Chitinimonas arctica: one gene and its partners. The protein of the gene in region 3 interacts with the protein of the main gene of each other region in a pairwise test. Links are inferred from orthologs where the notes say so. Each region holds a gene or a part of one and is shown on either strand. Other genes may lie near its edges.

What was found.
Region 1: the proteins of ftsZ (region 3) and rlmN interact in binary tests that used the Escherichia coli proteins (3 or more experiments, as listed by UniProt). The link is inferred for Chitinimonas arctica from one-to-one orthologs.
Region 2: the proteins of ftsZ (region 3) and FNU76_RS10905 interact in binary tests that used the Escherichia coli proteins (3 or more experiments, as listed by UniProt). The link is inferred for Chitinimonas arctica from one-to-one orthologs.
Region 4: the proteins of ftsZ (region 3) and zapD interact in binary tests that used the Escherichia coli proteins (3 or more experiments, as listed by UniProt). The link is inferred for Chitinimonas arctica from one-to-one orthologs.

What each region holds. Positions count from the first base shown.
Region 1 is NZ_CP041730.1:4,080,428-4,086,138, forward strand. What follows is about bases 1,364-4,153. They hold rlmN (dual-specificity RNA methyltransferase RlmN), read left to right. Parts: upstream 1,364-2,100; coding sequence 2,101-3,207; downstream 3,208-4,153. Other genes in these bases: FNU76_RS24170 (hypothetical protein), read right to left, coding at 1,364-1,453; ndk (nucleoside-diphosphate kinase), read left to right, coding at 1,661-2,083; pilW (type IV pilus biogenesis/stability protein PilW), read left to right, coding at 3,211-3,957; FNU76_RS18600 (helix-turn-helix domain-containing protein), read left to right, coding at 3,999-4,153. Outside these bases: tRNA lysidine(34) synthetase TilS, read left to right, coding at 1-494; FNU76_RS18575 (SPOR domain-containing protein), read right to left, coding at 489-833; more of FNU76_RS24170, read right to left, coding at 782-1,363; more of FNU76_RS18600, read left to right, coding at 4,154-4,982; ispG (flavodoxin-dependent (E)-4-hydroxy-3-methylbut-2-enyl-diphosphate synthase), read left to right, coding at 4,986-5,711.
Region 2 is NZ_CP041730.1:2,393,729-2,399,576, forward strand. Bases 1,362-4,288 are described here. They hold FNU76_RS10905 (rod shape-determining protein), read right to left. Parts: upstream 3,384-4,288; coding sequence 2,340-3,383; downstream 1,362-2,339. Other genes in these bases: mreC (rod shape-determining protein MreC), read right to left, coding at 1,362-2,165; gatC (Asp-tRNA(Asn)/Glu-tRNA(Gln) amidotransferase subunit GatC), read left to right, coding at 3,619-3,906; gatA (Asp-tRNA(Asn)/Glu-tRNA(Gln) amidotransferase subunit GatA), read left to right, coding at 3,955-4,288. Also shown: rod shape-determining protein MreD, read right to left, coding at 754-1,266; more of mreC, read right to left, coding at 1,266-1,361; more of gatA, read left to right, coding at 4,289-5,406; Asp-tRNA(Asn)/Glu-tRNA(Gln) amidotransferase subunit GatB, read left to right, coding at 5,440-5,848. UniProt on the Escherichia coli protein: Forms membrane-associated dynamic filaments that are essential for cell shape determination. Acts by regulating cell wall synthesis and cell elongation, and thus cell shape.
Region 3 is NZ_CP041730.1:2,266,721-2,272,534, reverse strand. Bases 858-3,750 are described here. They hold ftsZ (cell division protein FtsZ), read left to right. Parts: upstream 858-1,659; coding sequence 1,660-2,841; downstream 2,842-3,750. Other genes in these bases: lpxC (UDP-3-O-acyl-N-acetylglucosamine deacetylase), read left to right, coding at 3,144-3,750; ftsA (cell division protein FtsA), read left to right, coding at 858-1,536. Outside these bases: FNU76_RS10360 (cell division protein FtsQ/DivIB), read left to right, coding at 1-237; more of ftsA, read left to right, coding at 298-857; more of lpxC, read left to right, coding at 3,751-4,058; FNU76_RS10340 (DUF3810 domain-containing protein), read left to right, coding at 4,068-4,250; FNU76_RS10335 (EAL domain-containing protein), read left to right, coding at 4,312-5,814. UniProt on the Escherichia coli protein: Essential cell division protein that forms a contractile ring structure (Z ring) at the future cell division site. The regulation of the ring assembly controls the timing and the location of cell division.
Region 4 is NZ_CP041730.1:1,842,288-1,848,129, forward strand. Bases 1,777-4,697 are described here. They hold zapD (cell division protein ZapD), read left to right. Parts: upstream 1,777-2,818; coding sequence 2,819-3,577; downstream 3,578-4,697. Other genes in these bases: FNU76_RS08230 (prepilin peptidase), read left to right, coding at 1,777-2,057; coaE (dephospho-CoA kinase), read left to right, coding at 2,129-2,731; FNU76_RS08245 (DNA gyrase inhibitor YacG), read left to right, coding at 3,577-3,765; FNU76_RS08250 (GNAT family N-acetyltransferase), read left to right, coding at 3,858-4,616. Also shown: FNU76_RS08225 (type II secretion system F family protein), read left to right, coding at 1-1,180; more of FNU76_RS08230, read left to right, coding at 1,185-1,776; FNU76_RS08255 (lysophospholipid acyltransferase family protein), read left to right, coding at 4,732-5,550; FNU76_RS08260 (symmetrical bis(5'-nucleosyl)-tetraphosphatase), read right to left, coding at 5,483-5,842. UniProt on the Escherichia coli protein: Cell division factor that enhances FtsZ-ring assembly. Directly interacts with FtsZ and promotes bundling of FtsZ protofilaments, with a reduction in FtsZ GTPase activity.

The DNA of each region.
Region 1 (5,711 bases), 1.8 Mb from region 3 along the record:
GCTTGCTGCTCGATCAGCTGCTGCATGCACGGGAGGACACCAATCCCTGCTTGCGGCTGGCCGATCGGGAAGTGCATCGCTATCGCGGCGAGATTTGGGTAAGCCAGCGTGCCGTGGACGTGCGGCCGTGCGCGGTGGCGCCGGCCGATGCGGGGGGCTTGCCGGGCTGGCGCGGCCGTATCGATTGGACCAGCCGCCAAGGTGGGCTGGATGAACGCTTTCTAAGTGGCTTGCAGGCCAGGCCGCGCGCCGGCGGTGAGATGTTGCGGCCGCGCTCCGGTGGTCCGAATCGCCCCGTCAAATTACTGCTGCAAGAGGCGGGCATTCCGCCTTGGTTTCGCTCGCGTTGGCCCTTGTTGTGGCAGAACGAGCGCCTGGTGGCGCTGGCCGGTATCGCGGTGGCGGCCGAGTGCCAGGCGGACGGCTTGGCGCCGTGGCCGGACTGGCGCTGCGAGGATTGGACCGATTTCGGGCGGTGCCGCCAGGCACTATAGGGGTGCCTGCAATATCGGCGTCACGCCCAGTTCACGCAGGCGGCGCATCATCAGGTCGGCCTCGTCGCGATTCTTGAATGGACCGATCTGCACGCGGGTTTCCAGACGGGCAGGGATGCCGGCGCTACCTAATTTCTCGATCAGCTTCCTGGCATTGTCGCCGCTCTGGAATACCCCTGCCTGTACCGTATACCCCTTGCTGCCGTTAGGCAGGACGCCGGCCGCGAGGGCGGCGATGGTCTGCTCCGGCGTGGGTGGGCTGGGTTTGGCTGGTATCGGCGCCGCGATTATCGGGCTTGGCGCGGGCGTGCCGGACGGCGGCGCAACCGGGGCTGGCACGGTGACGGGCGGGCTGGTGGCCGATTGGGCGCCTCGTGCCGTGGTGACCGGCCTGGTCGGCGGCGGGACGATGATCGGTTTGGGTGCGGCGGTGTGCGCGACGGCAGGGGCGGGCGCCGGGGAGGGGTGGTCGAGGTGGCTGCGGGTGTGGTCTTGCCGGTGCCGGTCTCGGCGGGCGGCTTGGCCGCGGCGACGGGTGCAGGCAGGGTTGGCGTTGGCGTTGGTGTCGGTGTCGGTGTCGGTGTCGGTGTCGGTGTCGATTCGACGGGCGTGGCGGGTGGGGTGGGGCCGCTTTCGGTTCCGCTGGTAGCCGGCGGCGCTGCTTCGGCAACCAACGGTGGGGTGATCGGCGGTACCGCCGCTGGAATCGGCGTTGTTGTTGCCTGGGGCGGCGGCACGGTTTCGGCCTGCAGCGGATTGATGCTGGGTCCTTCCTGTTCCGACCTGGGCTCGCCTTCCAGTTTATTGAGCAGGGTGATGCTGATCGCGACGCCGACGATCAGGCAGATGGCAATGGCCAGCCTCTGCATCAGGCGCTGGCGGATTTCGCTCTGTTCGTCCGCTTCCTCTGCGGTGGCGGGGGCGGTGGGGCGGTTCGGGCTGGGGCGTATAGCACTCAAGTGGCTTGTTCGCCGCGTCGCGGCGCTCCCTGTTCAAGATGTTTTGGTTGATTGCTGGTATGGCTTTTGCGCGGTAAGGCGGCAAAGCTGTTAGAATATTCGGTCATTTTTATGCCGACAAGCTGTGTGAACGCTTTGCGAACTGGCTTGCAGCTTAAAACTTTTTTCCTTCCCACTATGTCTACTTTACGAATTTTGGAGTGAACCATGGCTGTAGAACGCACCCTGTCCATTATCAAGCCCGATGCCGTTGCCAAGAACGTGATTGGCCAGATCTACTCCCGTTTCGAAAATGCCGGCCTGAAGATCGTCGCCGCCAAGATGAAGCAACTGTCGCGCGAAGATGCCGAAGGCTTCTACGCCGTGCACAAGGAACGTCCTTTCTTCAAGGATCTGGTTGATTTCATGGTTTCCGGCCCGGTGATCATCCAGGCGCTGGAAGGCGAAAACGCCGTGATCGCCCACCGCGATCTGATGGGCGCGACCGATCCCAAGAAGGCTGAAAAGGGTACCATTCGTGCCGATTTCGCCGATTCCATCGATGCCAACGCCGTACACGGTTCCGATAGCGTCGAAAACGCCGCCATCGAAATCGCTTACTTCTTCGGCACCGAAGTCTATAGCCGTTAATATCGGATAGCCTTGCCATGTCCATCAATCTGCTTGATTTCGACGCTGCCCGTTTCGCCACCTTCCTAGCCGAGCGTGGTGAGAAGCCGTTTCGCGCCAAGCAGTTGTTGCGCTGGATTCACCATTTCGGCGAATCGGATTTCAACGCGATGACGGACATCGCCAAGGTGACGCGAGAAAAGCTGGCGGCGGAGGCGGTTATCACTCCCCCCAGCTTGCTGCTGGAACAGGCTTCCGAGGACGGCACCCGCAAGTGGTTGCTGGACGTGGGCACCGGTAACGGTGTGGAGGCGGTGTTCATTCCCGAAGACGACAGGGGAACGCTGTGCGTGTCCAGCCAGGTCGGCTGTGCGCTCGAATGCACCTTCTGCTCCACCGGGCGGCAGGGTTTCAACCGTAATCTCAGTACCGCCGAGATCATTGGCCAGCTCTGGTGGGCCAATAAAGCCCTGGGCCGTGATCCCAAGGGCGACCGCATCGTTTCCAATGTGGTCATGATGGGCATGGGCGAGCCCCTAGCCAATTTCGACAATGTCGTCGCCGCCATGCGGCTGATGCTGGACGACAATGCCTATGGCTTGAGCCGCCGCCGGGTGACGCTGTCCACTTCCGGCCTGGTGCCGCAGATGGACCGCTTGCGCGAAGCCTGCCCGGTTGCGCTGGCCGTTTCGCTGCACGCGCCGAACGATGCCCTGCGCGACGAGATCGTGCCGATCAATAAGAAATACCCCCTAAAAGAACTCATGGCGGCCTGCTTGCGTTATCTTGAAAAAGCGCCGCGTGATTTCATTACCTTCGAATACGTTATGCTTGATGGTGTCAACGACACCATGGAGCACGCCAGGCAGCTGGTAGCGTTGGTTAAAGATGTACCGTGTAAATTCAACCTGATCCCGTTCAATCCCTTTCCGAATTCCGGATACGGTCGGTCCAAGCCCGATGCCATTCGCCGCTTCCGCGATCATCTGATCCAGGCCGGCTACATCGTCACGGTGCGCAAGACGCGCGGTGACGATATCGATGCGGCCTGCGGCCAGTTGGCCGGCCAGGTCAAGGACAAGACCAAGCGCACGCTTCGGCTAGCCGCCGAAGGCAAGACCACGATAAACCTTGTGAGGGAGTAAGGCATGAGACAGAGCGTCATCGCCGCTTTGCTGTTTGTGTTGTCGCTGTCTGCCGTCCGGGCGGAAGAGGTGGACCGCCGCCATGAGCTGGCCAAGCTGCGTACCGAGCTGGCGGCTGCCTACTACGCCCGCGGCCAGTACGGCGTGGCTTTGGAAGAATTGAAGAACGCCCTGAACGCCCGCTCCGACTACGCCATGGCCTATAGCATCCAGGGCTTGGTGTACATGGACCTGCGCGAATACGACACGGCGGACAAGAGTTTTCAGCGCGCGCTCAGCCTGGCGCCCAATGATGCCGATGTGAACCACAATTACGGTTGGTTCCTCTGCAACAAGCGCGACAAATTCACCGAGTCGCTACGCTATTTCACCACTGCCATGAAGAATCCGCTCTATACGACGCCGGAAAAATCCATGCAGCAAGCAGGTCTGTGCGCCACCAAGGCGGGCGACCTGAAAGCAGCCGAGGACTACCTGCGCAAGTCCGACCGCATCCAGCCCGACGATACCCAGACCCTGTTGGGACTGGCCCAGCTGGCTTACCGCCGGGGCGAATTTGAAGCGACCCGGCAATTGCTGGCCCGCCATGCACGCTTGGGAACGCCGATCGCCGAGGCCTTGTGGTTGAACGTGCGCGTTGACCGCAAACTGGGCAGCGGCGAGGCGGACTCGGGCTTTGCCAAGGAGCTCAAGACCCGTTTCCCCGATAGTGACGAGGCTCGCCGGCTCGCCGCTGGCCAATTCGACTAGTTCCACCCTTCCGAGAGAGCCGCACCGGCATGATGTCCGAGATGAGCCAAGATCAAGCACAGAATCTGCAGGAACCCCTTTCAAGCAGCGTGCTACCCACCGCTGGCGCCGTACTTGCCGCGCAGCGGCAGCAGTTGGGCCTGTCCTTGCTGGATGTGTCGGCCAAGTTGAAGCTGTCCAAGCGCCAGATCGAAGCGCTTGAGTCCGACCGGTATGGCGAATTGCCCGGCAATACCTTCGTTCGAGGCTTTGTCCGCAATTACGCCCGCTTGCTGGAGCTGGACCCGCAACCCCTGATCGCCTATCTCGACGCGCATCTGCCGCGCGAGGCGGCACAGTCGGCCCTGCCGCGCCTGCGCGACGAGCCGCTGCCGGTGTTGCGTCCCAGCGGCAGCGCCGGCCGTTCGCCCTTCGTCATCGCCATCCTGGGCGCCATGGCGCTGGTCCTGGTCGGTGCCGGGGGATACTGGCTGTACGAGAAAAGCCGCCGCTTCGAGCCCGAACTGACCTTGGCGCCCGCCAATAGCGCCGTCGTCCTGCCCGCTGGCGGGGCGGCCGGCGATGCACCGGCGCAGGTGGCGCCCCAGGCCGCGGCGCTCCCGCCCGGCGACCAGCCCGTTCCGGCCGCGGTAACCGCTGCCGTGCCGGTACAGACGCCGCCGCCCAATCTGCCGGGCAATCCGCCGCCCGCCGTGGCGAGCCCGGTTGCGGTGCCCGCGCCGGTGGCGCCGAGTACCGCGACCGCACCGGTTGTCGTGGCGCCGGCCGCCGTGCCTCCCACGCCTGCTTCCGCCGATATCCGCGTAGTGGCCCAGCGCGATAGCTGGGTGCAGATCGTCGATGCCAACGGCCGCAGGCTGGTCAACGAATTATTGCCCGCCGGACAAAGCCGTAGCGTGGCAGGTACCCCGCCTTACCGGATTCGGATAGGCAATGGCCGCCATACCGAGCTGTTCTACAAGGGCAAGCCCACCGACCTCGCGCCTTATACCAAGGTCGACGTCGCCAACCTTGAGCTTAACTAGATCATGAGTCTGCTTCCCCGTCGCCCAACCCGCCGTGTCATGGTTGGCCATATCGCGGTCGGCAATGATGCGCCCGTCGTCGTGCAGTCGATGACCAATACCGATACGGTGGATGCCGAAGGCACCGCCCGCCAGGTGTTCGAGCTGTGGCAAGCCGGTTCGGAAATGGTCCGCATTACCGTCAACTCACCGGAAGCAGCCTCCCAGGTGGGCGAAATACGCCGCCGCCTGGATGCCATGGGCTGCGATGTGCCGCTGGTGGGCGATTTCCATTACAACGGCCATAAGCTGCTGGCGCAGTATCCGGATTGCGCCGCCGCCCTGGCCAAGTACCGCATCAATCCCGGCAATGTCGGCAAAGGGTCGAAGCGCGACGAACAATTCGCCGCCATGATAGAAACGGCGGTGAAATACGGTAAGCCCGTGCGCATCGGAGTGAACTGGGGCAGTCTCGACCAGGCCAAGATGGCGCGCATGATGGACGAGAATGCGCAGCGCGCCGAGCCTTGGTCGGCGGAGGCGCTGATGCGCGAAGCGCTGATCCAGTCGGCGCTGGAAAGCGCGGCCCAGGCCGAGGCCTTGGGTTTGCCGGGCGACCGTATCATTATTTCCTGCAAGGTCAGCAATGTGCAGGACCTGATCAAGGTCTACCGCGACCTGGGCGGGCGCTGCGAATATCCCTTGCACCTTGGCCTGACCGAAGCCGGCATGGGTTCCAAGGGTATCGTT
Region 2 (5,848 bases), 130 kb from region 3 along the record:
GGATCAGATTGTTGCCGGACACGGGCGGCGTGCTGCGCAGCGAGCGGATGGCGCGGCCGCCGGCATCCTGTTCCACTTCTTCATTGCCGGTCTTGCCGTGCAGGACGGCTTCATAGCTCTGCTCCAGCCCGAACTTGCCCATATGGTCGGTGCCCTTGTAATTGGACAGCAAACCATCTTCCTCCAGCTTGACCACATCCTTGTCGTTGATCCGGCCGATATAGCCGATCAGATGCGAGGCGGACTCACCTAGCGGATATTGGCGGAACAAGCGCGCCTTCACCTCCACACCGGGAAAGCGGAAGGATTGGGCGGCGAAGCGCGCCACTTCGGTATCGGTCAGGCGGGTCTTGATCGGCAGCGACTCGAAGTCCTTGCTTTCAAGCAGCAGTTTCTTGAAGCGGCGCCGGTCCTTGGCGCTGATATCGACGAAGCGGGCCAGCTCGTCGATGGTCTCATCCAGCTTGCCGGTCAATTTGGACTGGGTGATCTCCAGCGTATAAGCCGAATAGTTGTGGGCCAGCACCACCCCGTTGCGGTCGGTGATAATGCCGCGCGAAGGCGGAATGGGGACCAGCAAGATGCGATTGCTTTCCGCCTTGGTGTGGTACTTGTCGTGCTGTATCACCTGCAGATAGACAAAGCGGCTGAGCAGGACGGCAAAGCCGAGCAATACGGCGGTGGCCACCACGATCAGGCGCAATTGGAAGCTGTAGCGCTCACCGTGGTGATCACGCAGGACGGTGCGACGGGTCATGATTGAATTTCGGCCGCCTTGTCGACGCGCTGGGGCAATTGGAACACTTGGCTAAGCAGCGGCCAGCACAGAGTGCCGGCCAGCGTGCCAAGGAAATAGCTCCAGCCCGGGAAGGCGCTGCCGGTGGCCAGGCGGACCACCAGCATGATGCATTGGTTGGCCAGCAACAGCGGCGCCACATAGAGCGCCTGCTGCCAAATGGGGAACATGCCCAACTGGCGGTGCTTGGCGGTAACGAACCAGCTGGTGAGGCAAAAAGCCAGGCCATGCTGGCCGAACACATTGCCATCGGCGATATCCATCAGCAGCCCCAGCCAGAACGCCCAGCCCACGCCCACGTGACGCGGCTGGTTCATGCACCAGTAGAGCAGGGTCAGCGCCACGAAATCCGGCAATAGCGCCCTCGCAGTGGCCCCCCAGGGAATCAGCGCCATGGTCAGCGCCAGGCCGAAGCTGAATAGAATAAAGCGCAGCTTGACCGGTTTGAGCAGTTGACTGGAAACCGGCATCAGTCTTCCTTCTTCTTGGGCTTCTTGCCCTGTTCGACGACCGGTTCCGGCTTGGCCGGCAATTCGCGATGCTCGTCCAGGATCAGCAGGAAGCGATGCTTATCGATATCGGCGATGGGTTCGCAACTGATGCGGGCAAAGGCGGAGCCGGCGTTGCGATCGACCCGGCTGACCTTGGCCACCGGCAAACCGGCCGGGTAGGTACCGTCGATGCCGGACGTCACCAGCACATCGTCGCCGCGGATATCGGCATTGAGCGGCATCCAGTGTACTTCCAGCGGATTTTCCGGACCCAGTCCGTAGATCACGGCCCGCAAGCCGTTGCGCAGCACTTGTACCGGCACGGCGTGGCCCTTGTGGGTGATCAAGGTAACCTCGGCGGTCAACGGTTGTACCCGGGTGACCTGGCCCACCACGCCCAATGGGTCGATGACCACCTGACCCGGCTTCACGTTGGCGGTCTCGCCGCGATCCACCACCAGCTTGGCGGTAAACGGATCGCGGTCGTTGTACAGCACCTCGGTCAGCGCACCCTTGCCGTGCTGCTCGGAGCGTGTCTGCAGCAACTGCCGCAACTGGCCGTTTTCCTCGCGCAGTGCCTGCAAACGCATCAGTTCGGCATTGGCCAGCAGGCGGTCATCCTGCAGTTTGCGGTTTTCCTGCTGCAAGGATGTCTGCGAGACAAAGAAATCGCCGACCTGCCGAGCCGCCGAGACCGGCGCGGTGGCCAGCCACTGCAAGGGGTAGAGCGCGACCGAAGCATACTCGCGAACCGGCCGCAGGATCTGCCAACGCACGTCCACCACCAGCAGCGCGAGCGACAGGCTGGCATAGATCAGCAGCAGGCTGAACGGTTTAGGGCCTTGCTTGAAGAAGACCGGCTGGGTGGTAGCTTGCATGGACGACTCAACCGTCCCCCGCACCGGGCCGGCACGTCGCGCCTTGAGCGCCTCGGCGGGCCGGGTAGCGGGGGAAAGGGAAATGGATCAACAAGGGCTTGGGCCCTGTGTCGCCGGCAAGTTGCCGGCTAGATTCCAGGGCGGGCAGAAAAACCCCTGCACCGCCCCAGCCCGTCAGTCGTTGGTAAAGATCGATCCGACCTTGTCCATTTTTTCCAGGGCGCGGCCGGAACCACGCACCACGCAGGTCAGGGGATCGTCGGCCACGATGACCGGCAGGCCGGTCTCTTCCATCAGAAGACGATCCAGATCGCGCAGCAAGGCGCCGCCGCCGGTCAATACCATGCCCTTGTCGGCGATATCGGCGCCCAGTTCGGGCGGCGTCTGTTCCAGTGCCTGCTTCACCGCCGAAACGATCTGGTTGAGCGGCTCGGTCAGCGCTTCGAGGATCTCGTTGGACGAGATGGTGAAGGCGCGTGGGATACCTTCGGCCAGGTTGCGGCCCTTGACTTCCATTTCACGCACTTCGGCACCGGGGAAAGCCGAACCGATACGCTTCTTGATCTCTTCGGCGGTGGTTTCGCCAATCAGCATGCCGTAGTTGCGGCGGATGTAATTGATGATGGCCTCGTCGAACTTGTCGCCGCCCACCCGCACGCTATTGGCGTAGACGATACCGCCCAGCGAGATCACGCCCACCTCGGTGGTGCCGCCGCCGATATCGACCACCATGGAACCGGTGGCTTCCTCGACCGGCAGGCCGGCGCCCATGGCGGCCGCCATCGGTTCCTCGATCAGTTCGACCTTGCGCGCGCCGGCGCCCAGCGCCGATTCCTTGATGGCGCGGCGCTCCACCTGGGTGGACCCGCAGGGTACGCAGATGACGATGCGCGGGCTGGTGGCAAACAGGCGGCTGGGGTTCACCTTGCGGATAAACTGCTTGAGCATCTGTTCGGTAATGGTGAAGTCGGCGATCACGCCATCCTTCATCGGCCGGATGGCGGTAATGCTGCCGGGCGTGCGGCCCAGCATCTTCTTGGCTTCGGCGCCCACCGCCAGGATGGTTTTCTTGGCGCTGGGCCCGCCTTCCTGCTGAATCGCCACCACCGAGGGTTCATCCAGCACGATACCCTTGCCGGCCACGAAGATCAGGGTGTTTGCCGTACCCAGGTCGATCGCCAGGTCATTCGAAAAATAGCCGCGAAAAAATCCAGACATAATTGTCACTTAATCCTGTATGTAACGATGCCATTGGCATCAAGCAGCCGATCCCGATGGCCGGCCATGCTTTACTGCGTTCCCCCGCGTCCCCGGTTTTCCGTGTTTTCCCTTGGGAGTCAACGCCTTGCGTCGCCATGAAACTGGCCGCGCGTTTCCCCAAGACTTGGGCGCAATAAACCCGGCATGTTACCCTAAGCGGCTAACAACATTAAAGCTTTGGAAGGGTTTTTACATGTCCATGACTGACGACGAAGTCCGCCGTATCGCTCGCCTGTCGCGTCTCCATGTCACCGACCAGGAAGTGGGCGAGGTCGGCCGCCAGCTGGATGGCGTCCTGGCCCTGATCGCCCGCCTGCAAGCCGTGGATACCAAGGGGGTCGAGCCCATGAGCCATGCCCGCGACGTAGCCTTGCGCCTGCGCGACGACGTGGCCACCGAAACGGATCGCCGCGACGCCTTCCAGGCGGTCGCACCAGCAGTGGAAGCCGGCCTCTACCTGGTCCCCAAAGTCATCGAATAACGCGCGGCCGGCGCCCTGGCGGCGCCGCCGTCGCTCCACGACAGAACGATCATGACCCACACCCTCAAAGAAGCCGCCGATCTCCTCGTCAGCAAGCAGGCCAGCGCCGTCGAGCTGGCCAGCCACTACCTCGACCGCATCGCCGCCGCCAATCCGGCGCTGAATGCCTTTATCACCGTGGACCGCGAACAGACGCTGGCCATGGCGCGGGCAGCCGATGCCAGCCGTGCCGCCGGCCAAGCCGGTCCGCTTACCGGCGTGCCCATTGCCCATAAGGACATCTTCTGCGCGGAAGGCTGGCGCACCACTTGCGGTTCGAAGATGCTGGATAACTTTGTTTCGCCCTACGATGCCCACGTGGTCGCCCAATGCAAGGCGGCCGGCCTGGTCACCCTGGGCCGTACCAATATGGACGAGTTCGCCATGGGCTCGTCCAATGAGAACAGCGCCTACGGTGTGGTGCGCAATCCCTGGGACCAGACGGCCGTACCCGGCGGCAGCTCGGGCGGCTCGGCCGTCGCGGTGGCGGCCCGGCTGGCACCGGCCGCTACGGCGACCGACACCGGCGGCTCCATCCGCCAACCGGCCGCCTTCTGCGGCGTGACCGGCCTCAAGCCCACCTATGGCGTGGTAAGCCGCTACGGCATGGTGGCCTACGCCTCCAGCCTGGACCAGGGCGGCCCGCTGGCCCAGACCGCCGAAGACTGCGCCTTGCTGCTCAATGTCATGGCCGGCTTCGACGCGCGCGATTCCACCAGCCTGGAAGTCGCCAAGGAAGACTACACCCGTGAGCTGAACCAGCCGCTCAAGGGTTTGCGCATCGGCATGCCGCGCGAATACTTCGGCGCCGGCCTGGCCGCCGACGTGATGAGCGCCATCGAAGCCGCGCTGGCCGAATACCGTCGCCTGGGCGCGGACGTGGTGGAAATCAGCCTGCCGCGCACCGAGCTGGCCATCCCGGCCTACTACGTGATCGCACCGGCCGAAGCCTCCAGCAATCTGAGCCGCTTCGATGGTGTCCGCTATGGACATCGCGCCGCCGAATACGAGAATTTGGCCGATATGTATGAAAAGAGCCGCGCCGAAGGCTTTGGCGCGGAGGTCAAGCGCCGCATCCTGACCGGCTCCTACGTGCTCAGCCACGGCTACTACGATGCCTACTACCTGCAAGCGCAAAAGGTAAGACGGCTGCTGTCGGAAGATTTCCAGGCCGGCTTTGCCCAGTGCGATGTCATCGCCGCGCCGGCCGCCCCCACGGTGGCATGGAATATCGGCGAGAAGAGCAAGGACCCGGTCGCCATGTACCTGGCCGATATCTACACCCTGGGCGTCAACCTGGCCGGCCTGCCCGGCATTGCCCACCCGGTCGGCTTCGGCAGCCAGGGCCGCCCCGTCGGCCTGCAACTGATCGGCAACTACTTCAGCGAGGCCCGCCTGCTGAACGCTGCCCACCAGTTCCAGCAGGCCACCGACTGGCATCGCCGCGCACCGGCGCAATAAGCGTCCAGCCGCCATATATAGAGGGAATGCAATATGCAATGGGAAGTCGTGATCGGACTGGAAGTCCACACCCAGCTATCGACCGAATCGAAGATTTTCTCGGCCAGCTCGACCGCCTACGGCGCCGAACCGAACACGCAAGCCAGCGCGGTCGATATCGCGTTGCCCGGCGTGCTGCCGGTATTGAACCGCGGTGCCGTTGAACGCGCCATCCGGCTGGGCCTGGCGCTCGGTTCCAGGATCAATCGCAAGTCGGTATTCGCCCGCAAGAATTACTTTTATCCCGACCTGCCGAAGGGCTACCAGATCAGCCAGTTCGAACTGCCGGTGGTGGAAGGCGGCTCGCTGACCATCCGCGTGGGCGAGCAGGACAAGGTAGTGCGGCTGACCCGCGCCCATCTGGAAGAAGACGCCGGTAAATCGGTACACGAGAATTTCCAGG
Region 3 (5,814 bases):
TCGGCACGGCGGGCCTGGCGGGTGGAGCTGGATCACACCCTGACGGTGGAGATTGGACGGGATGACGTGGACGCGCGACTAAGCAAGTTCATCAAGGCGTATCCCAGCACCCTGGCGATTTTGAAACGCCCGGTGGTGTATGTGGATCTGCGTTATCCGAATGGGTTCGCCGTGCGGCTGCCAGCCGGCATGGTGAACAATCCTAATACAGCAAAGGCGCGTGAAAAAGCGGCCTGAATGGCAAGTGCCGGGCCCTTGGGCGCGGTGCAATGCAGTTAAGCAGTCTGGAGAATGACGGTGAACAAACCGAATACAACGAAGAACCTGCTGGTCGGCCTCGACATCGGTACGTCGAAGATCGTCGCCCTGGTGGCCGAAGTGCTGCCGGACGGCCGTATGGAAATCATCGGTCTGGGCCAGGCACCTTCGAAGGGCTTGAAAAAAGGCGTGGTGGTCAATATTGAATCCACCGTGGGCGCCATCCAGCGTGCCTTGGAAGAGGCCGAGCTGATGGCCGACTGCAAGATCCGCGAAGTGCTGACAGGCATTGCCGGCAGCCATATCCGCAGCTTCAACTCGCACGGCATGGTGGCCATCAAGGACAAGGAAGTCACCCAGGCCGATGTGGATCGCGTGATCGAGACCGCGCGGGCGGTGAATATCCCCACCGAACACCAGATCCTGCACATCCTCACCCAGGAATTCATCATCGATGGCCAGGAAGATGTAAAGGAACCCCTGGGCATGAGCGGTGTGCGCCTGGAAGTGAAGGTGCATATCGTGACCGGCGCCATCTCGGCCGCGCAGAACATCACCAAGTGCGTGCGCCGCTGCGGGCTGGAGATGACCGACCTGATCCTGCAACCCTTGGCCAGCGCCATGAGCGTGCTGAGCGAGGATGAAAAGGAACTGGGCGTCTGCCTGATCGATATCGGCGGCGGTACCACCGATATCGCGGTGTTCTGCGACGGTTCCATCCGCCATACGGCGGTGATTCCCATCGCCGGCGACCAGATCACCAACGATATCGCCATGGCGCTGCGCACCCCGACCAAGGAAGCCGAAGACATCAAGCGGGCCCATGGCATCGCGCTGCGCCAGCTGGCCGATCCGCAGCAGATGATCGAAGTGCCCGGCGTGGGCGAACGCGGACCGCGCCAGCTCAATCGCCAGACGCTGGCCGAAGTGATCGAACCGCGCGTGGAAGAACTGTATGCGCTGGTGCAGGCCGAACTACGCCGTTCCGGTTTCGAGGAGCAGCTGTCCAGCGGCATCGTGATCACCGGTGGTTCGGCACAGATGCAAGGCATGGTCGAACTGGGCGAAGAGGTATTCCACCTGCCGGTGCGGCTGGGTGTACCGAAATACGTGGGTGGCCTGGCCGAAGTGGTGAAAAACCCCCGCTTCTCCACCGCCGTGGGTTTGCTCCTGCTGGGTAGGCAACAGGCTCAGCGCAATGGTTTCAAGACGATGCAGGGCGCCGGTCTGGGCGGCCTGGTCGAACGTATGAAGACGTGGCTGCAAGGTAATTTCTAGCGGCGTCGGCGAATAAGCCCGCTACCCGCGCCGAAGCTGGCGCAGCGTACCCGCGTGGCTGATTTTGCAGCGCAGGATTTTCCGGTTTTTTGATATTTAAGTTCGGGCAAAGAGGAGAGCGCAATGCCAATTTCATTCCTGGAAGCAGCGCAGGATATCGTTCCGGTAGCCAGGATCAAGGTTATCGGTGTAGGTGGTTGCGGCGGCAACGCGGTGGACCACATGATTGAAGCCGGGGTAACCGGCGTGGAGTTCATCTGCGCCAATACCGACGCACAGGCACTCAAGCGCAACCGTGCGGACAACGTCGTGCAGTTGGGCGGCACTCTGACCAAGGGCCTGGGCGCCGGCGCCAACCCGGATGTCGGCCGCGCCGCGGCCGAAGAAGACCGCGTCCGCATCGCCGAGATGCTGGACGGCGCGGATATGATCTTTATCACCGCCGGCATGGGTGGCGGCACCGGTACCGGCGCTGCTCCCATCGTGGCCGAGATCGCCCGCGAAAAAGGCATCCTGACCGTGGGTGTGGTCACCCGTCCCTTCGCATTCGAAGGCAAGCGCCAGAAGGCCGCGCAGAATGGCATCGACGAGCTGCAGAAGTATGTCGATTCGCTGATCATTATCCCCAACGAGCGCCTGATGCAGGTGCTGGGCGAGGATGTGTCCTTCAAGGATGCCTTCAAGGCTGCCGACGATGTGCTGAAGGGCGCGGTTGCCGGGATCGCCGAAATCATCAACGTACCTGGCCTGGTCAACGTCGACTTCGCCGACGTCAAGGCGGTCATGACCGAGATGGGCATGGCCATGATGGGTTCCGCCCATGCCGAAGGGGTGGATCGTGCCCGCATCGCCGCCGAGGCCGCCGTGGCCAGCCCGCTGCTGGAAGACATCAGCCTGAATGGCGCCCGTGGCGTGCTGGTCAATATCACCGCCGACTACAGCCTGAAAATGCGCGAAGTCCATGAGGTGATGGAAACCGTCAAGGCCTACACCGCTGAGGATGCCCGCATCATCTTCGGTACCGCTTTTGACGAAAACATGGGCGACAAGATCCGGGTTACCTTGGTAGCGACCGGCCTGGGCGGCCGTGAATCGAAGAAGATGCCGAACCTGCACGTGGTGCAACGTACCGGCACGGACGATATCGCGGCAGTAATGGACTACGAGCAATACGACCAGCCCGCTGTATTCCGCAACAGCCGCCGTACCAGTACGGTCGGTGCTGCGGTGGAATCGCCGCGCGGAACCGTATTTGCTGGCGGCGATATGGATATCCCGGCCTTTTTGCGCAAGCAGGCGGATTGAACTAAAGTTAATTAAGCAATTGAGGTATTGATCGTCCTCACCGTGGATCCATCTGGGTTTCGGCTTTTGCTCTGGCAAAAGTTAAACCGTGGTTGCAGGTCGTCTTCGACCGGCAAGTACGCAAACGAAACTATCAGGGATGGGGGGGCTACGGCGAGGGGGCATACCCGGCGTGCGAACGACACGTGCTGCGCGAGGCGCTTAGCCTTGCTTAAAGTTGGTGATAGTTAGGATCAATCGAAACTAGCATTCCGATATGGCAGAATCTGTTACTGCCTGAGTTGCGAGTACCGTCGTCCATGATCTACCAACGAACCCTGAAAGAATCGATCCGCGCCGTAGGCGTGGGCCTCCATTCCGGCGAAAAGGTCGAGCTGACCCTGTCCCCGGCGGCTGCCGATAGCGGCATCGTATTCCGACGGGCCGATCTGCCCGAACGTCCCACACTGCGGGTGGGCCCCGAGCTGGTCAACGACACGCGGCTTTCCTCCACGTTGGTGAAGGATGGCGTGCGAGTGGCGACCATCGAACATCTGATGTCGGCCTTGGCCGGCCTGGGCATCGATAATGTCCTGGTGGATGTGACCGCTTCCGAAATGCCCATCATGGATGGCAGCGCCGCGCCCTTTCTCTATCTGGTGCAACAAGCCGGCGTGCGCGAGCAGAAGCCGGCCCGCAAGCGCTATATCCGCGTGCTCAAACCGGTGGAAGCCATCGAGGGCGACAAATGGGTACGCCTGTTGCCGCACGAGGGCTACAAGGTCAAGCTGACCATAGAATTCAAGCATCCCGCCTTTCAGAAGGCAGCCCAGACGGTGGAGCTGGACTTCGCTGATACCTCCTACATCAAGGAAATCGCCCGCGCCCGTACCTTCGGCTTTATGCATGAAGTGGAATATATGCGCGCCCATAATCTGGGCCAGGGCGGCAGCATGGAAAACGCCATCGTGCTGGACGAGTACAAGGTGCTGAACCAGGAAGGCCTGCGCTTCGAGGACGAATTTGTCCGGCACAAGGTGCTCGATGCCATCGGCGACCTCTATATCCTCGGTCATCCGCTGATCGCCGCCTTCGAGGGGTTCAAGTCCGGCCATGCCATGAACAACAAGCTGCTGCGTGCCCTGCTGGCCGACCCGGAAGCCTGGGAGTACGCCAGCTTCGACAATGCCGATACCGCACCCGCCGCGTTCCATCGCTACACCCCGGCGCGGATCTGAGGCCCAGCCATGTTTCCCTTGCTGCGCGTGCTTTTCATCCTGATCGTCGTGCTATGGGCTTACTGCCTCTGGAAGCAGCACCGTACCGGCGACCTGTTCTGGCAGCGTGCCCGCGGCTGGCTGCGCAATATCACCGTGGCCTTGCTGGTAGTGATGGTGTTGGGCTTGTTTGTCGAGCGGCTATTGGTCTGAGCCGGCACCCCGCCGGATTTCACCCTATGATGTAGCATCCCACCTATCTCAACGCCGAGCGATGAGCGAAGCCGCGCCTCTGCCGTATCCACCCGAATTGTTCCGTCGCCTGGTCGAGGAGTCCGGCAACGGCGTTTGGGTCATCGATACCGATAACCGCACGCTTTACCTGAACCCGCGCATGGCCGAGATGCTGGGTGGCAGCCAAGCTGCATTGCTGGGCAGGCCGATGTGGGATTTCATGGACGAGTCGCAGCGCCCTGCCGCTGCCAACAATGTGGAACGCCGTCGCAGCGGCGTGCGCGAGACCCACGAATTTCTTTTTCGCCGCCTGGATGGCGAGCGGTTCTGGGCAGAGCTGGTGACCGCGCCATTGTTCGACGAGGCCGGCCACTATAGCGGCGCCACCGCCTTCGTCACCGATATCAGTTGGCGCAAGGCCGCCGAGCAAGCGCTGAGCGAAAGCGAACGAACCTACCGGGAAGTATTCGAACGCAGTCACGCGGTCAAACTGATGATCGCACCGGACAGTGGCGGTATCGTGGCCGCCAATGCCGCGGCCCGTAGCTACTACGGCTACAGCGCAGAAGAATTCACCCAGCTGAACATCCGCCAGATCAATACCTTGAACGAGGCGGAAATCGCCCGCGAGATCGAACGGGCCAAGTCGGAGTCCTGCAACCACTTTGTCTTTCGCCATCGGCTGAAAAGCGGCGAGGTGCGCGATGTCGAAGTGCATTCCAATCCGATCTCGGTGGGCGGCCGGCCGCTGCTCTACTCCATCATCCACGATATCGGCCGCCAGACCGAGGCCGAGCGGCGCCAGCGGCTGACCCGCCATACCTTTGAGCATGCCCATATCGCCGCGATCTGGATTACCGGCAGCGGCCAGATACGCGATGCCAACGTGTTCGCCTGCCGTATGCTGCAGCGCCCGCCGGACCAGGTACTGGGCCACCCCATCTGGGAGTTTTCCGCACCCATGCAGGAGGCCGATTGGCGCCTGCGCTGGGAGCAGATCAAACGCTCGGGCGCGGAGAGCTTCCGGGTGCATATCCAGGCCAGCGATGGCCAGACCGTGCCGCTGGAAGTCCATGCGACCCATCTGTCCTTCGATGGCGAGGAATTCATCGTCGCCTATGCCCGCAATATCCGCGAACAGGTGCGGGCCGAAGGCTTGCTGGGGCTGCAGCACGACCTGTTGGAAGGCCTGGCTGCCGGTTTTCCGCTGGAACATGTGCTGGAGCTGACTGCCCAAGGTGTGGAACGGCTCGCGCCGGAGGTCCATTGCACTATCCTGCTGATGGAGGACGACCATTTCCGCCACGGCGCGGCGCCTTCGCTGCCTGAGCACTTTATACAGGCCCTGGACGGTATTCCCATCGGTCCACGTGCCGGATCCTGCGGCACGGCGGCCTATTTCGACCGTTCGGTGGAAGTGCACGATATCGCCAACGACCCGCTCTGGACCGACTATCGGCAACTGGCCCTATCCTGCGGCTTGGCGGCATGCTGGGCCACGCCGGTGCATGGCAGCGACGGCAGGGTGCTGGGCACCTTCGCG
Region 4 (5,842 bases), 420 kb from region 3 along the record:
CTGGGAAGGCAAGGACAGGACCGGCAAGACGCTCAAGGGCGAAATGCGCGCCGTGGGCGATGCGGTGGTGCGCTCCAATTTGCGCCGGCAAGGCATAACCGTCTTCAAGATCAAGAAACAGTCGCGCTCGCGCGGCAAGAAGATCACGGAAAAGGACATCACCTTCTTCACCCGCCAGATGGCCGTGATGATGAAGTCGGGCGTCCCCCTGCTGCAGGCATTCGACATCGTCGCCAAAGGCCACGCCAACCCCAGCGTCTCCCGCCTCTTGTACGATATCAAGAACGATGTGGAAACCGGCTCCAGCTTGACGCAGGCATTCCGCAAGCACCCGCTGTATTTCGACCAGCTGTTCTGCAATCTGGTACAGGCCGGTGAGCAGGCCGGTATTCTGGATGCCCTGCTCGACCGCTTGGCAACCTATAAGGAAAAGATCCTGGCCATCAAGGGCAAGATCAAATCCGCGCTGTTCTATCCGACGGCGATTGTCGTGGCGGCCTTTATCGTGATCTCCGTGATCATGATTTTCGTGATTCCCGCCTTCAAGGACCTGTTCTCCGGTTTCGGCGCGGATCTACCCGGCCCGACCCAATTCGTGATCGACGTATCCGAAATCTTCCTGGGTTACTGGTGGGCCATTTTCGGCGCCATCGGTGGCGGGATATACGGCATCCTGGAACTGAAGAAGCGTTCGATTCCCTTCCAGCACCTGATCGACCGAACCCTGCTGAGGCTACCCATCCTGGGTGAAATCATGCGCAAGGCCACGATCGCGCGCTGGACCCGTACCATGTCCACCATGTTCGCCGCCGGCGTACCGCTGGTGGAGGCATTGGATTCGGTGGGCGGCGCCGCCGGCAACATCATCTATTCCGACGCCACCAAGCGGATTCAAAATGAAGTCAGCACCGGTACCAGCTTGACCGTGGCCATGCAGAACACCGAGGTATTTCCCTCCATGGTGCTGCAGATGGTCGCCATCGGCGAAGAATCCGGCGCGCTGGATGCCATGCTGGGCAAGATCGCCGACTTTTTCGAACAGGAAGTGGATGAGGCGGTCGAGGCACTGACCAGCCTGATGGAACCGCTGATCATGATGGTGCTCGGCCCTATCATCGGCGGCATCATCATCGCCATGTACCTGCCGATCTTCAAGATGGGTGCAGCGGTCGGTGGCTGATTCCATGTCGCTTTTGGAGGCCTTGGCTGCTTTTCCGGCGTTGTTTATCCTTGCGTCCTTGATGTTTGGCTTGCTGGTCGGCAGTTTTCTCAATGTCGCTATCCATCGCCTACCCAAGATGATGGAAACGGAATTCCGGCACGAATGCGCCATCATCGATCTGCCGATCGAGACGGAGCCGCCGGCGCGGCCCGTCTACAACCTGGTCAAGCCGCGCTCGGCCTGTCCAGGCTGCGGACGGCAGATCGCCGGCTACGACAATATCCCGGTACTGTCCTGGCTTGTTCTGCGCGGCCGCTGCCGGCATTGCAAGACAGCCATTTCGGTCCGCTACCCCGTCGTCGAATTGGCTACCGGCCTGATTTCCGCCGGCCTGGCCTGGCATTTCGGCTGGGGCCCCGCCGCCTTCGGCGCCATCGTGTTCAGCTGGGTCCTGATGGCGCTGTTCTGGATCGATGTCGATACCTACCTGCTGCCGGACAGCCTGACGTTACCCTTGCTATGGCTGGGTTTGCTAATCAACCTGGATGCCACCTTCGTCCCCTTGAGCCATGCCGTGGTTGGCGCCGCCGCCGGCTACCTCTGCCTCTGGCTGGTATATTGGCTATTCAAGCTGACCACCGGCAAGGAAGGCATGGGGTATGGCGACTTTAAACTACTGGCGGCCATCGGCGCATGGCTGGGCTGGCAAGCCCTGCCCATCGTCATCCTGCTGTCCTCGCTCGTCGGCGCGGTGATCGGCATCGCCCTGCATTTGCTGGCCAACCGTGGTTGGAGCAAGCCGCTGCCTTTCGGCCCCTATCTGGCCATGGCCGGGCTGATCGCCCTGATCTGGGGGCCGGCACTGAACCAGCTGATCTGGGCCGGCGCGCTCTAGGCAGCGCTCATACGGCCTCCCTTGCCGGGAGGCCGCTTGTTCCCCCAAGTGGCAATTCGAATTTCTTATCCATGCATATCATTGGACTTACCGGCGGAATCGGATCAGGCAAAAGCACCGTGGCCGACCTGTTTCAAACGCTAGGCGTGCCGCTGGTCGATACCGATCAAATCGCCCATCAGATCAGCCAGCCCGGACAAGCCGGCGCGCTGGCGGTAGGCGAGCTATTCGGCGATGGCTTCCTCACCCCCGCCGGGGCCATCGATCGCCCCAAATTGCGCACCAAGGTGTTCGGGCAGGCCGCCGCGCTAAAACAACTTGAAGCCGCCTTGCACCCCTTGATCCAGCAGGAAGCCATGCGGCAACTGGCCGCCTTGCCGCAAGACCAGCCCTACTGCTTGCTGGCCGTTCCCCTGCTGTTGGAAACCGGAAGCTATCGGCACGTCATCGATCGAACACTTGTCGTGGATTGTCCCGAGGACGTGCAGATCAGCCGCGTGATGCGGCGCAGCCAACTGAGCGAAGCTGAAATCCGGGCCATCATGGCCAAACAAGTTACGCGAGAACAAAGACTTAGCCAGGCCGACGACATCGTCCTGAACGCGGGCGATTTGCCGCAACTCACGGATACAGTTAAGGAATTACATAGGAAATATCTGCAAGCATATGAATAAGAACAAATTTCGTCTTATTTAATTTGTCAAAACAAAGCTTATCTTGCACAATTGGCCGCTAATACAGCGCAAGCAGCCTCGGCCAAAGTGATTAGCTACGAATTCCCTGTTAACGAACGCATCCGCACGCTCCTGCGACTTGAGGATTTGTACGATCGCGCCGCCTTCTTTGCCGGTCGCGACCATGCATTGGAGCACCACGTTGCTCTGTTATGCCTGTTCGAGATCATGGAGGTGGCCGGTCGCGCCGACTTGAAATCCGACCTGCTACAGGAACTGGAACGACAACGGCAGTCGCTGGAAGCACTACGCGACAATCCTCAGATTTCGGAAGAAGCACTCGATATGGTCCTGGCCGATATCGAGCATACGCACGGCCGTCTGCTGGAGCCGACCGGCAAGTTCGCCCAGCACCTGCGCGAAAACGAGTGGTTGATGGCGATCAAGCAGCGTTCCGGCATTCCCGGCGGCGTGTGCGAATTCGACCTGCCCTCCTACCACTACTGGCAGCAACGGCCGGCCGAAGAGCGCCGGCACGAACTCAATGGCTGGCTGGCGCCCATGCTGTCCATCAAGGACGGCATCGATATCGTGCTGCGCATCCTGCGCAATAGTGCGAAGGTCGTGCCACTGACCGCCAAGGCGGGTGCCTTTCAGCAGATGTCGGGCGGCAAGCTGGTGCAGCTGCTCAAGCTGTCCGTCTCCGCCGAACTTCCCTACGTCCCCGAACTTTCAGCCAACAAGTACGCTATCAATATCCGCTTCGTCACGCCTGCGGTCGGTTCCGACCGGCCAAAGCAATGCGAACATGATGTCGATTTCGTGCTGGCCTTCTGCAATCTCTGATGACTACCGCCACACCTCGTAAAGTGCCCTGCCCCACTTGCGGCACGCTGCTAGCATGGTCAATCGACAATGCCTGGCGCCCCTTTTGTTCCGAACGCTGCAAACTGATGGACCTGGGTCAGTGGGCCAACGAGCAGTATCGTGTTGCTGGCGAACCCTTGCCCGATCCGGATGAACCGGTGAATTAAGCGCTGTAAAAAATCCTTCATCCGGCGGTCACCCTGTCGTCATCGCAGCTCTCTAATTTTGCTTCCTGATTCATCACCCAGGAGGCAAGCCCATGCTGCAACTCGACAGCCAGCCGGCACGCGGCAGACACCGCAAACTTTCCGTTTCCCTGGCAACGACCAAGGAGACCATCCGCGCCGCCCAGGCCCTGCGCTACAAGGTATTCGCCGAGGAACTGGGCGCCCGCCTGAGCACCCGCGAACCTGGCCTGGATATCGACCTATACGATGCCTGGTGCGATCACCTGGTAGTGCGCGACGACGCCAGCAATGAGGTGGTGGGCACCTACCGCATCCTGCCCCCCTCGCAAGCACTGCGCCTGGGTAGCTACTACTCCGAGTCCGAGTTCGATTTGACGCGGCTGCAACACCTGCGTGCGGGCATGGTGGAGCTGGGCCGCTCCTGCGTACACGCCGATTACCGCAATGGCGCAACCATCGCACTGCTGTGGGCAGGCTTGGCGGAGTATATGCAGCGCAATCGCTGCGATTACCTGGTCGGCTGCGCCAGCATCAGCATGGCCGACGGTGGCCATATGGCAGCCAGCATCTATCGGGAGCTGCAGCAGAAATCGATGTCGCCGGTCGAGTGGCGCGTCTTCCCCCGCTGTCCGCTGCCACTGGATGCGCTGGACGGTAAGCAGATCGTTGACATCCCGCCCCTGCTGAAGGGCTATCTGCGCCTCGGTGCCTACGTATGCGGCGACCCGGCCTGGGATCCCGATTTCAATACCGCCGATGTGCTGGTGCTGCTGCCCCTAAGCCGCATGAATCAACGCTACGCCCGCCACTTTATGCACGCGGAAGCATGAAGGCCCGGGTAAACGCCTTGCCGCCACCCTTCCGGAGGCAGTCGGCTTGACGTTTTCCGATGCAGGTTTCGCAGACAAGTCGTCACCGGAAAAGTTAAACTGGCGGCTTGTCGCTATGAAAACATCCCGCCTTATTCAAGCGTGGCGCTTTGCCCGCCTTACCCTGCATCTGCTCACCGGACTGTTGGAAGCTACCGTGTTCTTCCCCCGGCGTAATGCCATGGGCCGCGCCCGCGCGATCGTGCGCTGGTCCAGCCGCCTGTGCCGCATTCTCGGCGTGGAAGTCCGTGTCCACGGTAGTCCGCCCGGCCTTATGCCGCACAATACGATCTTGGTGGCCAACCATATTTCCTGGCTCGATATTTTCGTTATGAACAGTTCGACGCCTTCGCGCTTTGTCGCCAAAGCCGAGGTGCGCGACTGGCCGGTGGCCGGATGGATTGCCCATCGCACCGGGACCCTGTTCGTTACCCGCGAACGCCGCCATGACACGGTTCGGGTAAACCGCCTGATCAGCGCCGCCCTGACTGGCGGCGATTGCATCGCGGTCTTTCCCGAGGGGAGCACCACCGAGGGCGACGATGTCGCCAATTTCAACGCTTCCCTGTTGCAACCCGCCATCGAAGCCGCCGCGCAGGTAATACCCGTCGCGCTATGTTATTACGACCGGGATGGACACCGCAGCAAGGCGGCCGCCTATGTGGGCGAAATGAGTCTGTTGGAATCGCTATTGCTGCTGGTGGCGGAACCCGGCCTGACAGCCGAGCTGAGCTATTGCCCCAGCCTGGCGGCAGGCGAATGGAACCGCCGCGAACTGGCCACCCAGGCGCACTTGCACATCCGCGAGGTGGTGCGTCGCCGCGAGCTTATTGCCAATCATCCGTCCTTGCTTGACGAGAGGGCTCCTGAAATATCCGGCCATCCTCCAGCCTGATGGCGGTCAGGCTGCCGCCCCAGACGCAGCCGGTATCCAGCGCAACCACATCGTCTCGTACCAACAAGCCCAATGCGGACCAGTGACCGCAAACAATGGTGTTGTCGCGACTCGCCCGCTCGCTCGCATCGAACCAGGGCCGCAAGGCATCCGGCGCCTGGGCCGGCTCGCCTTTGAATTCCATGGCAAGCCCACCGTCTTCATCCACCATGCGCATGCGCGTGCAGGCATTGACGACCAAGCGTAGCCTGTCCCACCCCGCCAAATCGTCCTGCCAATGGCTGGGTACATT